3 regions of the Shinella sp. M31 genome follow, and region 1 is predicted to be linked to each of the others. Evidence: riboswitches for the same ligand, from Rfam matches in the RefSeq annotation. Region 1 holds a riboswitch; each other region holds the start of a gene.
What was found. A riboswitch is a leader RNA that binds a small molecule or an ion and turns the genes downstream of it on or off. The one in region 1 is predicted to bind cobalamin.
Positions count from the first base shown of each region.

Region 2: linked by a shared signal. The riboswitch ahead of ACOZKU_RS11085 (ABC transporter substrate-binding protein) and the one ahead of bluB (5,6-dimethylbenzimidazole synthase) in region 1 are both predicted to bind cobalamin.
Region 3: linked by a shared signal. The riboswitch ahead of ACOZKU_RS06200 (CbtB domain-containing protein) and the one ahead of bluB (5,6-dimethylbenzimidazole synthase) in region 1 are both predicted to bind cobalamin.

Region 1 is NZ_JBLZPH010000094.1:36,088-41,073, reverse strand. It holds gene ACOZKU_RS16010 (phytanoyl-CoA dioxygenase family protein) at 1-442, opposite strand, end outside; gene ACOZKU_RS16005 (DUF2865 domain-containing protein) at 710-1,810, shown strand; gene bluB (5,6-dimethylbenzimidazole synthase) at 1,817-2,503, opposite strand; cobalamin riboswitch at 2,549-2,771, opposite strand; gene ACOZKU_RS15995 (diguanylate cyclase domain-containing protein) at 2,849-4,360, opposite strand; gene ACOZKU_RS15990 (TolB family protein) at 4,486-4,986, opposite strand, start outside.
Region 2 is NZ_JBLZPH010000072.1:7,899-12,884, reverse strand. It holds gene ACOZKU_RS11095 (polyamine ABC transporter substrate-binding protein) at 1-479, shown strand, start outside; gene ACOZKU_RS11090 (MurR/RpiR family transcriptional regulator) at 547-1,401, shown strand; cobalamin riboswitch at 1,437-1,669, shown strand; gene ACOZKU_RS11085 (ABC transporter substrate-binding protein) at 1,849-2,886, shown strand; gene ACOZKU_RS11080 (FecCD family ABC transporter permease) at 2,901-3,911, shown strand; gene ACOZKU_RS11075 (ABC transporter ATP-binding protein) at 3,908-4,714, shown strand; partial or broken gene ACOZKU_RS11070 (class I SAM-dependent methyltransferase) at 4,714-4,986, shown strand, end outside.
Region 3 is NZ_JBLZPH010000042.1:22,239-27,224, reverse strand. It holds gene cobW (cobalamin biosynthesis protein CobW) at 1-716, opposite strand, end outside; gene cobU (bifunctional adenosylcobinamide kinase/adenosylcobinamide-phosphate guanylyltransferase) at 720-1,244, opposite strand; gene ACOZKU_RS06205 (CbtA family protein) at 1,246-2,031, opposite strand; gene ACOZKU_RS06200 (CbtB domain-containing protein) at 2,044-2,220, opposite strand; cobalamin riboswitch at 2,266-2,628, opposite strand; gene ACOZKU_RS06195 (peptidoglycan-binding domain-containing protein) at 2,708-4,606, opposite strand; gene ACOZKU_RS06190 (cobyric acid synthase) at 4,770-4,986, opposite strand, start outside.

The DNA.
Region 1 (4,986 bases):
CGTCATGGGACGAAACGTAGCGCAGCAGGTTGGTCAGGCGCGGATCGTTGCGCGCAGCCTTGAAGCCCGGCAGGGTTTCGAGATCGCTGTCGTCGATGATCGCGCGGCGCGTGACGGTGTCGCCCTGCTTCATGTCGTAACGCTCGAAATCCCGCTCGGCCAGTTCGCGCGTGACGGCGGCGAAAACCTCCGGCGACAAGAAATTCTCGATCTTCACGAAGCCGGTCTCGGCATATTGCCGGCGGTGATCCGGCGCGACGAGGTTTTCCAGCTTTCTGCGGCGCCAGGCGGCCATGCGCATGGCCAGCGAAACGCGCTTTTCATGCAGACCCTTCTTGTTGAGCCACTTGCTGCCGATGATGGGGTTATCGGCAAAGGATTTCGCGCCCGATGCGAGCGCGAGCGCGTAGATCGGGCTCAACAAGACTGACGATATCTTCATAGTCACCTGCCTGCGGGATGAATGTGCCGCCGGTCGAGCGGCCGTGCCGTAACCGGCTGTTGTATGTGCCGAGAGTGCTACACCAAGCCCCCCGCGAGATCAATTGCGCCGTTCGCGCAAAGATGACTGTGTTCTTCATATTATCACTCCGGCCGTTAATCACAAATCCGGGAGCGCGTTGCACGGCGCGCGCAGAGGCTTATGATAGGAGCACGATCAAGGCGGGCTCCAGGCCGCCTTCCAGTCTCTCTTGCAGGATATCAGGACGTGAAAGGACGCCTCCGCCTTTTGTTTGCGATCGCAACCGGCCTGCCGCTGCTCGTCTCGGGCGTCGCGTCGGCGTCCGACGTATGCGAACGCATCCAGGCGGAACTGGCAAACCTCCCTCAGGTCGTGGTCGACAACACAAGCGCACGCAAATATGCCGGCGCCATTGCCCGCCAGAACATCCAGCTGCGCAAGGCCAGGAGCGACCAGCGTCGTCTCGGATGCTCGTCCGGCAGCATCACCGTCTTCGGCGGCGAGAACGAAGCGGCCTGCGATACGCTGGAAACGGTGATCGGCAAGATGGAGCGCAATCTCTATATCCTCGACCGCAAGCGCCGCGAATTTGCCGGCGGCACATCCTCGCAAGGGGCGCGCAATCGCCTGCTCGCCGCGCTGGAAACGAACGGCTGCAATGACGACGCCAAGGTGATGCCGATCGCCGCGACCGAGACCCTGCGCACCCTGCAGGACGACACACGCACCCTGCCGCTCGGCACGATGCCCGAAGACAGCGGACGGCTGCAGCTGCGCTCGCTGGGCGGCAGCGCCGGCCACGGCAATCTGCGCACCGTCTGCGTGCGCACCTGCGACGGCGGTTTCTTCCCGATCTCGTCGGGCGCCACGCCGCTCGATTTCCGCCGCGACCAGAAGGTCTGCGCGATGATGTGCCCGGAGACGGAGACGCAGCTTTTCTATCAATCGATGACGCCAGGGCAGGAAACCGAGCAGATGACGTCGACCGTCACCGGCCGACCCTATCGCGATCTCGAACACGCCTTCAGCTACCGCACGCGCGATCTCTCGAAGGCCGGCACCTGCGGCTGCAATCTCTCCGCCTATTATCAGGAAATGATCAAGCGCCAGAAGGCGATGAAGGGTGAGACTGCAGCCACGACGGAGGAAACCCTGCCGGAAACCGGCTCCATCACGACGATCACCACCCGGCAGATCAAGCAGGAGACCGCAAAGACCCCTTCCAAGATCGAGGATCGCGTCTACGATCCCGCGCGCCACAAGGTGCGCACGGTCGGCCCCGCCTTCCTGCCGGAAAACGAGTCCGCCATCGATCTCGGCCGCCCGGCCGATGCCGGCGTCAACTAAACGGCTTTATCCGGCCGCCGGCCAGCGCTCCTTGAAGACCAGCTCTTCCAGCGGTAGGCGCTGCCGCCATCCCTTCACCGCCAGTTCCGGTTCGGCATAGAGCTGATCGACGAAGCCGACGCAGAGCCAGGCAACGATTTCGACATGCGCGGGAATGCCGAGGATTTCGCGAATATCGCTGTCGTGGAAGATGCTGACCCAGCCGACTCCCACCCCTTCCGCCCGCGCCGCGAGCCACAGGTTCTGTACGGCGCAGACCGTGGAATAGACATCCATGCGCGGATTGTGCGTGCGGCCGAGCACCACCGTGCCGCCGCGCGTCGGGTCGCATGTCACGCAGATCGACAGCGGCGCCTTCAGGATGCCCTCGAGCTTCAGGGCGCGGTACTGCGCCTGCCGCTCGCCGGAAAACATGTCGGCCGCCTCGGCATTGGCCTTGAGGAAGGCGCCATGCACCGCGCGGCGCGTTTCCTCGCTGCGCACCAGCAGGAAATTCCATGGCTGCATGAAGCCGACCGACGGCGCGCTGTGTGCGGCATGCAGCAGGCGGCCGACGAGATCGTCGGGCAAGGCATCGGGCAAAAACTGGTCGCGCACGTCGCGGCGGGTTTCGATGGCGCGGTAGACGGCCTGCCTCTCCTCAAAGGGAAAAGCGCCCGCCCGGACGAGCGCGTCCGAGAGTTCTGTTCGCATCGTTTTCTCCCCAACAATGCGTCCAACCTGCCGCCGTCCGCGCGGTTCGGTCTATCTCGCCAGGCCGGTCTTCTGACTTCGGTTCCCGCGGCCCGCACCTGCCTTCCCGGTTCAAGAACCAGTGGCAAAAGCCTGAATCGATTCAAGCTTTTACGGCGAAAGCCATCCCCGTCACAGCGTTGGGCACGTTCCGGACCTGAGCATTCGCGCCCGCACCGGATTCCCGATTCTCCCGCATGACGCGGGCACCTGACGAGGATGATATGCGCATGGCTTTGCGGTGCGATCAAGCCTGCCGGCGCCGCATGCCTGTCTCAAAACGCCTTGAAGGCATAGAGATTGGCGCTAAGCAGCGCGTGCCGCACCGGCTTCGGCCACCGTGTTGGCGTCGATATCGCCGGCATGAACGGCGCGGTTGCGGCCGGCATGTTTGGCCGCATAAAGCGCGGCGTCGGCCATAACCATGACGTCGTGCAGGCTGCCGCCATGATCGGGGAACTGCGCGATGCCCGCGCTGCCGCCGATCAGCAGAAGCTGGCCGTCGTAGGCGATCGGCAACTGCGCATCGAGCACCAGGGCTTCGGCGAGTTGCACGAGGGCTTCCCGGGAAAAATCGCCGTTCAGAAGAATGGAGAATTCGTCGCCGCCGAGGCGCGCCACCGAGCCCTGCGTGCCGACGCGCTCGGAAAAACGCCGGGCGACCGCCTGCAACACGACATCGCCGGCCGCATGGCCATGACGGTCGTTGACCGCCTTGAACTTGTCGAGGTCGAGCGCAAGGATCGCAAAGGGCTTGCCGTTGCCTTTGGCGATGGTGCGGCGGACCTCCTCGTCGAAGCCGCTGCGGTTCTTCAGCCCCGTGAGCGGATCGTGCCGGGCAAGGAAAGCATTTTTCTCCTCGCTGCGCTGGAGCGCCTTGACCAGGGCGGAAAAGCGCAGGGTCACGAACAGCATGACGGAGGCGAAGACCAGCACGAAAATGGCGATCTGCGGCAGCGCCGAGCGCCAGACAAAGGAGCCCGGCATATTGGGGCGCCAGGAGGCGACCATCGGATTGTAGGCGTCGCCACCGACGGGCGTCATCACGAGGCCCGGTTCTTCGGTGACGATCGGCGTGAAACCGAGATCGTGCACGCCAAGCCGCCGCTCGGCATTGGACAGCATCTTTTGCGACACCGGCTTGACGGTGATGAGCAGCGTCGGCTCCAGCCGGCTTGCGGGTATATAGAGCGATTTCGGAACGACCGCCTGCACGACGACGATGCTCATGACACGGTCGATGAGGCGCATGCCCGAAACGTGAATTTGCGGCAAGGCCGGGGTCAGGAGATCCCGATCCTCCTGGGCGCGCGCCACCTGCCAGCCGCCCCGGTCGGGCGATAGCGCCTCGCGATAGGCGCGCTCGGCGCGGCGGGTAAGATCGCTCACCCATTGCAGCTTTTCGCGCGCCTTGCGGTCTGAAACCTTGTCGCCGCGATGCACGCCGAGGATTTTTTCGCCGTCAGGCGAGGTCAGGATCATCCAGGAGAAACCGAAATCGGACCACATCCAGTCGCGCATCTGGTCGCGCACGAAATCGTCGTCCGGCATGCCGTGGGCAAGCGCGTTGAAACTCTTGTCCCAGAAGGACAGCTGGCTCTGGTATTGCACCACCTGGTCGATCTGGTGGCTGAATTCATTGCGCACCAGCGTGCGTTCGGTCTCGGCGACAAAACTGTCGGCGCGTTCGATGGCATAGTCGAGGACGAAGAAGTTTGCCGCGCCAAAAAGCCCGACGATCATCAGAGCCGCGGCACGGATCGCAAAACCCACCTCGCGCCGCTTTCCCTGCCGCCGCTCTTCCGTCCTGCCCGTCATCGTCACCCCTGCCTGCCCCACCCGGTTGCGGGCATTGTTGAGCAGAGGCTAACTGGCAGACCGCAAAATTCGCTTAAACAGGCTGGTGAGCGAAAGCTTAACTTACGCGCACTGGAAGTTGTCAATCAGGTCGGAGCGTAGCGCACGAAGGCGAATTCACTGCCGTCGGGCGACCAGTTCGGCACGTTCATCGTGCCCTGTCCGCCGAAAAGATCGAACAGAATCCGCGCGTTGCCGCCGTCCATGTCCATGAGGCGAAGCCGCACGCCGAGATCGCGCGGATGATCGAAGACATCGCCGTCATAGGAGAGCACGAGCAGGTGTTTCCCATCGGGCGACGGATGCGGGAACCAGTCGCCATAGGGACTGTCGGTGATGCGCGTCGGCTGCGAACCATCCGGGCGGACCCGCCAGATCTGCATACGGCCGGTACGGCTGGAGTTGAAATAGATCCACTCCCCGTCGGCCGAATAATCCGGCCCATCGTTGCGCCCTTCGCCAAAGGTCAGACGCTTCTCCTCACCGCCGGAGACAGAAATGGTGTAGATATCGAAGACATCGTCGCGGATGCCGCAATAGGCCAATGTCTCTCCGTCCGGTGACCAGCCATGCCAATAGGACGGCAG
Region 2 (4,986 bases), on a different contig from region 1:
CGGCGGAGCTGCAGCAGGCGGCAGACACGATCATCGCCATGAAGCCCGACGTGGCGGCCTTCACCTATGACGAACGCCCGATGGTGCAGGCGGGCGACGTCGCCGCCGGTCATGCCTTCGTCGGCGCGATGGTGGATATCTTCGCCAATGAGAAGGACCTGGGCTACGTGATCCCCGAAGAGGGGGCGACCATGTACCAGGAGGACATCTGCGTACTGAAGACCGCGCCGAACAAGGACAACGCGATTAAGTTCCTGCAGTTCTACACGCGCCCGGAAATCGTCGCCCTTAACGTCTCGCAGCAGACCAACGGCACCGCCAATGTGCCGGCGCGGGAATTGACCACGGAAAAGATCAGGAATAGCAAGGAAATCAACCCGCCAGCCGAGACGATGGCGCGTCTCCAGATATTCGAGGATCTGGGCCCGGCTTTGCGTCAGGTGGACCGTGTCTGGACGCGGGTCAAGACGGCCCAATGAGCCCGGCGTGAGTGCGGTTGATACCCGCCCGTCTTTGGACGGGCGGGATTTCGAGGAGAGGGGCGACGTGTCGAAACGCATTCTGAAGCTCGTTCAGTCCGACGACCTCAGGCGGTCCAAATCCGACAAGCTGATCGCCCACTATATCGAGCGCAACCTTTCCGAACTGCCGTTCGAGACGGCGCGCTCCATCGCCCAGCGTCTCGAACTTTCCCCCATGACCATCGGCCGCTATCTGCGCCGTATGGGCTTCGACGGGCTCGACGAGTTGAAGAGCGAGCTGCGCCGCGGCAGTTCCAACCCCGCCTGGCAAGTGAAAGGGCAGGTCGGACGCCTGGAGCAGGACCGCAAGGACGGCAAGCTGCTCGCCGGCCTCATCCAGCAGCAGATCGACAATCTCGGCCAGATCTATGCCCTCACCACCGCGCCGGAATGGCAGCAGACGATCGACGCGCTGATCGGCGCGACGGAGGTCTATGTCGCCGCCTATCAGAACGTGCGCGGCATCGCGCAATATTTCGCAAGCCAGCTTTCCTATACGCGCCCGCGCGTGCAGTTCGTCGATGGCGTGAACGGCACCTATGCCGAAGTGCTCGACGGCTCCGTCGAGGGGCGGCTGCTTTTCCTGCACGACGTGCGCCGCTTTGCCGCCAAGGCCCGGCCGCTCGCGCTGGAGGCCCGGCGTGCCGGCGTAAAGGTCGTGCTGCTGACCGATGAATTCTGCCCCTGGGGTCCTGAAGTCTCCGATATCTGTCTCATCGTGCCCGGCTCGCACGGGCCGCTGTGGGATGGTGCCGCGACCATGACGGCGGTGATGGATCTGATGCTCAGCAACGTCATCGTCGAAATGGGCGACGAGGTGAGCGAGCGCGTCGACCGGCTGACGCACCTTCAGGACGTCTTCGGGGATTTCGAAAGCTGATTGTCACCGTCATCTTGACGCCACCGAACGGTGCGGATTAAGGATGGGACGACGGTTCCCCGAAGGATGACTCCCAGGGGATTAATAGGGAACACGGTGCGGACGACCCAACAGGGACCCATTCCGTGGCTGCCCCCGCAACTGTAGGCGGATTGCCGCCTGTCCTCGTGACGCGTTTGGCGTCATGCCACTGCGCATTTCGCGCGGGAAGGCAGACAGGCAGCAGATATCCGTGAGCCAGGAGACCTGCCGTCAGAGCCGAGAGTGCTGCTTGTCGCGCACTCGAGAATCCAAGTCACGGGCGGGGAAGCCCGGAACAGGAGACGCCATGACGAGCCCGACTGCCGCCCGCGGCAGACCTCCCTTCGTTTTCTCCCGACCGCATTCGGTGCGCCCTTCGTGGTCCATTGGCTGAGCCCGCACGCCTTCACTCTCCGGGAGAAATCCATGACCCTATTTGCCGCGGCCCTGCGTGCCGCATCCCTCGTTTCCGCCCTTGCCGGCGCAGTGACCCTCATCGCTTCCGGCACGGCCCAGGCCGCCGCGACGCAGTATCCGCTTACGCTGCAAAACTGCGGCCGACCGGTCACCTTCCAGAAGGCGCCGACGAAGACCGTCTCGATCGGCCAGAGTTCGACCGAAATCCTCTACATGCTCGGCCTCGCCGACAAGGTGGTGGGCACCGCACTTTGGGTCGGCCCGGTCCTCAAGGGCTATGAGGACGTCAATGTGAAGATCGATCGTCTCGCCGACAACGAGCCGAGCTTCGAAAGCGTGCTCGCCAAGAAGCCGGATATCGTCACGGTGCAGTTCCAGTGGCAGGTCGGCCCGGAAGGTGTCGTCGCCAAGCCCGAGCAGTTCGAGGAACTCGGCATTCCCGTCTATACCTCGCCGGCCGATTGCGTCGGCAAGGAGAACAGCGCGGCCAGCGACGGCGTGCGCCACCAGGTCTTCACCATGGAGCTGGTTTATCAGGAGATCCGCGAGATGGCGCAGATCTACGATATCCAGGACAAGGGCGAAGAGGTCGTTGCCGCGCTGAAGGCGCGTGAGGAGGCTGCCCGCGCCAAGGTCGCCGCCGCCAAGGACAAGCTCTCCGCCGTCTTCTGGTTCTCCAGCGCTGCCGATGCCGATCCCTATGTCGCCGGCAAGAACGGCGCGCCGGGTTACATCATGTCGGCGCTCGGCATCGAAAACATCATCAAGACCGAGGACGAATGGCCGACGGTCGGCTGGGAGACCATCGCCAAGGCCGCACCGACCATGATCGTCGCCGGCTCGATGGAGCGCCGCCGCTATCCGCTCGACAGCCTCGAGGCGAAGCTCGACTTCCTGAAGACCGATCCGGTCGCGGGCCTCATGCCGGCGGTGAAGAGCAACCATGTCTTCGACATGGACGCCCAGGCGATGAACCCGACGATCCGAACCATCGAGGGCATCGAGCGTCTGGCCGATGCAATCGAAAAGGCTGGTCTCGCCAAGTGATCTCCGATCGCCCCATCGTGCTTCGGACGGGCGCCGTTTTCACGGCGCTCCTCCTCCTGCTGTTGGCGCTCGGCGTCGGGGCCGCCGTCGGCGAGACGGCGATCCCGCTCGACGTGGTGGCGAAGACGGTGGCAAACCGGCTCTGGCATGCCGGCTACCCGCTGGAGCCGATCGACGAAGGCATCATCTGGAACTACCGGCTGAGCCGGGCGATGGTCGCGGCTTGCTGCGGTTCGGCGCTGGCACTCTGCGGCGTCATCCTGCAATCGCTGCTGCGCAATGCGCTGGCCGATCCCTACATCCTCGGCATTTCCGCCGGCGCCTCGACCGGTGCCGTCAGCGTGGCGATCCTCGGCATCGGCGCCGGTGCCCTGACGCTGCCGGCCGGCGCCTTCCTCGGCGCGCTCGTCGCCTTCGGCCTTGTCAGCGCGCTCGCCTTGCGCGCCGGGCGCGGCACGAGCGCGATCATTCTCGCCGGCATTGCCGGCTCGCAGCTCTTCAATGCGCTCACGTCCTTCATCGTCACCAAGGCGGCGAGTGCGGAGCAGGCGCGCGGCATCATGTTCTGGCTGCTCGGCAATCTCTCCGGCGTGCGCTGGCCGGATGTGTGGCTCGCGCTGCCGGCGGCGATCCTCGGCCTTCTCGTCTGCCTGTGGCATGCCCGTGCGCTCGATGCTTTCACCTTCGGCACAGAATCGGCCGCCTCGCTCGGCATTCCCGTGCGCCGGGTCTATGTCGTGCTGATCGCCATTTCCGCGCTGATGACGGCGACCATGGTCTCCATCGTCGGCTCGATCGGCTTTGTCGGCCTCGTCATTCCCCATGCCGCGCGCATGGTCGTCGGCGTGCGGCACGGCCTGCTTCTGCCGGCCTCGGCGCTGATCGGCGCCATCTTCATGATCGCGGCGGACGTGCTGTCGCGTGTCATCATTCCCGGCCAGGTCCTGCCCATCGGCGTCATCACAGCGCTGTTCGGCGCGCCGGCCTTCGCGCTCATCCTCAGCCAGAGGAGATCGGCCCTGTGACGTTGTCCGCCAAAAACCTGCACTGGTCGGCCGGTGGCGCGACCATCCTGTCGGATGTCTCGCTCGACGTGCGCCCCGGCGAATTCCTCGGCATCATCGGCCCGAACGGCTCGGGCAAGACGAGCCTGATGTCGCTGATGTCAGGCATTCGCAAGCCGCAGGCCGGTGCCGTCCTGCTCGACGGCAGGCCGCTTTCGGATCATGGCCGCCAGGCCGTTGCCCGGCGCATCGCCTTTGTCGAGCAGCAGGCGGAAACCACCGAGCGCATCACCGCGCGCCAGGCCGTCGAACTCGGCCGCACACCCTATCTCGGCGCGCTCACCCCCTGGTCGCGGACCGATGACGCCATCGTCGACCGGGCGCTGGAGGAGGTCGACATGGCGCATTTCGCCGGCCGGCTCTGGCACACGCTGTCAGGCGGTGAGCGCCAGCGGCTGCATATCGCCCGGGCGCTCGCCCAGCAATCGCCGATCCTGCTGCTCGACGAACCGACCAACCATCTCGATATCGGCCACCAGATCAGCCTGCTCCAGCTGGTGCGCGAGCAGGAGCTGACCGTCGTCGCCGCCCTGCACGATCTCAACCACGCCGCCATGTTCTGCGACCGCATCGCCGTCATGCAGGGCGGGCGCATCGTGGCACTGGGCACGCCGGCCAAGGTGCTGGAGCCGCAGCGCCTGCTGGAGGTTTTTGGCGTCACCGTGGATGTGGAGCGCGACAGCGCCGGTGGCTGCTTCATCCGCTATCGCCGCCCGGAGCCGCGGCCGCCGCGGCTGAAACTCGTGGCGAACGAGGGCATGTAATGCACGGCACGCTCTCCAACGATCACCTCAAGGAAGACATCCGCGACTACTGGTCCCGCCGCTCGCAAACCTTCGATCTCGCCTTCGGTCACCGCATTCCCGAAGGGCCGGAATTCGACGCCTGGGCGGCGGCGATCCGCGAGCATCTGGGACCGGAGCCGCGCCGTGTGCTGGAGCTTGCCTGCGGTACGGGGGAGGTGACACGCCTGTTGCTGTCACTCGGCCACGATGTGACGGCGCTCGATTTTTCGGAGGCTATGCTGTCGGTGGCG
Region 3 (4,986 bases), on a different contig from region 1:
GACTTGCGGTTGGCGATATCGTCTTCCGTGCCGACGCCGAGGCCGAGCAGGACGGCGGCGGCGACTTCGCCGTTCTTTGCCTCGATCATCGAGGGCTTGCGGGCGATGCGCGAGGCGACTTCGTCGCGCACGGCAAGCACACCGGCGGCATCGAGAAGGTCCGTCTTGTTGAGGATGATCAGGTCGGCGGCGGTGAGCTGATCTTCGAAGAGTTCCTCGAGCGGGCTTTCGTGGTCGAGATTGTCGTCCTCGACGCGCAGCGCATCCACCTTGTCATGGTCATCGGCAAAACGGCCGGCGGCGACGGCGGCGCTGTCGACGACGGTGATGACGCCATCGACCGTGACCTGCGTCTTGATTTCCGGCCAGTTGAAGGCAGCGATCAGCGGCTGCGGCAGCGCAAGGCCCGATGTTTCGATGACGATATGGTCGGGGCGGTTTTCGCGCTCGAGCAGCTTCGTCATCGTCGGGATGAAGTCATCGGCGACGGTGCAGCAGATGCAGCCGTTGGTCAGCTCGATGATGTCGTCTTCCGTGCAGGCTTCCGCGCCGCAGCCCTTCAGCACGTCGCCATCGACGCCGAGATCGCCGAACTCGTTGATGATGAGCGCGATGCGCTTGCCGCCGGCATTCTGCAGCAGGTTGCGGATCATCGTGGTCTTGCCCGCGCCGAGAAAGCCGGTGATGACGGTGGCGGGGATCTTCTGTTGCAGCATGGCTCAACCCTTCATTTTCAGCGGCAATCCGGCCGCGATAAAATAGACTTCCGGTACGAGGGCCGCTACCTGCTGGTGCAGCCGCCCGGCATGGTCGCGAAAATCGCGCGCCATGCGGTTTTCCGGCACGATGCCCAGGCCGACTTCGTTCGATACGAAGACCAGACGACCCGGTGCGTCCTCGATGGCCGACAAAAGGCCGGCGAATTCCTTTGCGATATCCCGCTCGTCCAGCATCAGATTGGTCAGCCAGAGCGTCAGGCAATCGATGAGGACCGTTCGGTCCTCGCGCGCCACTTCCCTGATGCAGGCGGCGAGCGCAAGCGGCTCTTCGTGTGTTTCCCAGCCTTTTCCGCGATCTTCCCGGTGTTTGGCGATGCGTGCGCGCATCTCGTCGTCCCAGGCACGGCCGGTGGCGATATAATGGCGCGAAAGGCCGGTCTCGGCGACCAGCCTTTCGGCAAAAGCGGATTTTCCGGAACGTGCACCGCCCAGAACCAGGACGGCTCCGGGCGATGTCTGTTTCATGTCAGGCAGCCTTGGCGATCTTCTCGTTGGCAAAGCCGAGCGAGAGGCCGAGCACGATCCAGAAGAACAGCGTCGTGGCTAGCGCCGCGACGGCGAACTCCGCGCCGAGAACGGCCGGAACGTTGCTGGAGATATCGGAGGGCTGCGGCGCGCCATAGACCTGGGGTGCTGCAAGAAGCACGGCACCGGCGACCTTGGCGACAATGCCCGGCTTCAAAAACAGCAGATAGAGACCCGCCGCCGAAAGGGCGACCGTCGCAACCCACCAGATCTGCCTCTGCGTGAGATCGGCAGCCGGGAAGCCCGGAAGCTCCGGCGGCAGGCCGATGGCCGGCAGCATATGCACCGCAAGCCAGCCGGCAGCGCCCCACAGCGCACCGTTCGCGACGGTGATCGGATTGCCGGAAACCAGGCTGAAGCCGGCGAGCAGCAGCGCAAAGCCGGTGCCCGTGACGAGGTTGGCCAGAAGCGTGCCGGAGAAGCGGCTCATGCCGAACATGATGCCGCCGTCCTCGTGGTCCTCGCCCTCATGAGCATAGGCCACCGAGATCGGCGACAGGGCCGAAGCGACATCGAGGATCACGGCGCCGAGCGAGGAATGTTCCTGCGTCGCGGCAGCGCCATCCGTGGTCGCGGGCGTGGTGCCCTCGCCCGCCGGTGCGGCTTCGCCCTCGAACTCTTCGGCGTGCAGAATCAACGGCACGACTCGTGCCTCCTGGGCGGCTGTCATCAGCACGCCGGAGAACAGCCCGGCCACCAAAGCGGCCAGGAGATAACGAACGATCATGTCAGAAACTCCTTAGTGGCAGGGAAAGCCGTAGGAGTGACGCGTGTCGTGCGCCGTGTCGTGCAGCACGGCCGAATTCGCGAGACCGGCACCAAACACCAGGAAGGCGCCGAGCAGCAGCGCGAAAACGCCGGCAACGAGACGATCGTTTGCAGAAAGGACAACAGAAGACGTAGTAGAAACAGCCATGACAACCTCCGTGCAGGCAGCGGGGAAAATTCCCCTGGGCGGGCGATATGCCCTCATTGTCTGGCAGGTCTCCTGGCTCGCAGCGTCCGGCGCATCAGCGCCTTCGGTCCGCCCTCGCCTTCCCAGGTTTTTTGCGTCACGGAGGCGGACGATTCGTAGAAAAAGAGGCGTCCAACCCCGGCTATCGTGATGCCACCCAGTGGCTTTTCCGGCTGGTTCTTTCTTCGCGCTTTCAGGCACCATTGCCCTTCGCCGCGAAAATCCTCCCGTCCGGATGGGCGTTCCTCGCTACTCTACAGTCGCGGGGTCGGCCGTGATTGCAGCGCCCTGATTGGGTCCACCGCGTCACATTCCCATTTACTCCCCGATCCGTTTCCGGACCAAGGAACCATCCAATATCGCTGATGATTATGCTTCCCGCCCCGCGAAGTCAATCGACCGGCAGCGGCATGGCCTGTGCCAAAACCGCCGTCCGGCCGTCGCAAACTCAATAGCCGGGGATAATCACGACGCCGCCGCCATCGTTGTAATAGCCGTCGTCGCGGTAATACGGCCCGTCATAGTAGCCGTCGACGGGGCCTTCGAGCACATCGTAGTCGCGCTGCTGGTAGCGACGCTGGCGATTCTGCCGCGCCTGGCGGGTCTCGGCATATTGCGCGGCCTCGCGTAGCGCGCGGAACTGCTGGCGCGGCAGGTAACCATCGGCACGATAGCCGGATGCGCCCTGCCAAGCGGCGATCGCTGCGCGAGAGCGCGGACCGAAGACCCCGTCGGCACCGTAGGTGTTGTAGCCAAGCAGGCTCAGGTAACGCTGCGCCTGGGCACGCACGGAGCGGTCCATATAGGTCTCGCGCGGATCGACGACCGGCTCGGCCTTGCGCGCGGTATCGGCGGTTGCCGTATCCTCATCCATCTGCGTTTCCGGCTTGGCGTTCAGGGCGGCGATGCGCTTGCGGGCATCATCGACATAGCGGCCCTGGGGATACTGGTAGAGATAGTCCTTGTAGGCCTTTTCCGAACCGTCGGCGACGGCGCCCTGGAACGTCTTGTCTTCCGCCCGCTTAGCAGCCTCCGCCTCTTCGACGGCACGCGCGCGATTGTCCGTGTCCGCATCCTGAGGCGCATTTTCGCGGGCAGCCGTCGCATCTTTCGCGCTATCGGCCGGCTCCTCACTATCCGACGGCTTCCGGGCCGCGGCGGCCTCTTCGGCACGCTTTTCGGCCTCGTCGGCAAGGCGGGCGGCTTCGGCGGCCTTGGCTTCGGCATCGGCCGCCGCCTTCGCGGCTTCGGCCTTCAGGCGCTCGACTTCGGCCGCCTTCTCCTGCGCCAGCTTGCGGGCGGCAGCGGCCTCTTCCTCGATCTTCGCCTTTTCGGCGGCGGCAACCTTTTCGGCTTCGATACGCTTGGCCTCCGCCTCCTGGTGGGCAGCCGCTTCCTCTTCCGCACGCGCCTTTTCAGCTGCGGCGGCCTCTTCGGCCTTCTGGCGATCCGCCTCCGCCTTCAGCCGCGCGGCTTCCTCCGCCTTGGCTTTCTCGGCGGCGGCATCCGCTTCCGCCTTCAGGCGCTCGGCTTCGGCTGCCTGCTTTTCGGCAAGCGCGCGGGCGTCCGCTTCCTTCTGCTCGGCTTCCGCCTTGAGGCGGGCGGCTTCTTCAACCTTTGCCTTCTCGGCAGCAGCGGCTTGCGCCTTGGCCTTTTCCGCCGCAGCCTTTTCATCGGCGAGCTTGCGGGCGGCGGCGGCTTCCTCGGCCTGCTTGGCCTCGGCTTCCGCCTTCAGGCGCGCAGCCTCCTGCTCCGCCTTAGCCTTTTCCGCCTCGGCAGCCTTCTGCGCCTCTTCCTCGGCCTTCTTCGCCTCGGCGGCTTTCACGGCCTCTTCTTCGGCTTTCTTGGCCTCGGCGGCCTTTTGAGCCTCGTCTGCGGCCTTCTTCGCTTCGGCAGCCTTGCGGGCTTCCTCTTCGGCCTTGGCCTTTCCGGCCTCGGCGGCCTTCTGCGCCTCGTCTGCCTGCTTGGCTTCGGCCACCTTCTTCGCCTCTTCCGCCTTCGCCTTTTCGGCGGCCGCGGCTTCCTCGGCCTTGGCCTTGGCTTCCGCCTCGGCGGTCACGCTCTTAGCGGGCTTCTCCTTGGCGGCGGCTTGCAATTCGGCAATGCGCAGGCGGGCCATGGAGGCGAAGGTGCCATTGGGATATTGCTTCAGATAGCCCTCGTACTGAACAACATCGCTGCCGGACGAGACCTTCTGCCAGAGCGAAAACTCCTCTTCCCAGCGCTTACCGGCGCTGCCGGCTTCCTTGCCGGTGGCGGCCTGCGCGAAGCTAACGGCGGGCGTGCCGGCCAGCGACAGCCCAAGAAGGCCGGCCAGAACGGAGCGTGCGAGAGGTCCAGAACCCATATATCTCACCCTTTTGGATCGCGCGGGGGCGCCTGCGCCCGGTCGTCCGGGCGGATTTCCATCACTCCTTGCACCGAATTCTGGCGCAACTTTGGTGCGGCAGAGCGGCAGCGGGGAACCTGATGGCTGTACGTTTGAGCGAGCTGATTTAATCAGCCCCGTTTCATCGAACAGGTTGCAGGAGGCCGTCGAGCCAGATGGGATCGAGCACAGCTTCCAGCTCCGCCGCCACGCCGTCGAGCGCGGCATCGACACTTGCGCGATAATCGAAGCCGCCACCCTCGATGCCGAAATCGGCGAGAAGCCGGGCGCGATAGGCATCGCTGGACAGAAGCCCGTGCAGATAGGTGCCCATCACCCGACCGTCGGCGGAAACGGCG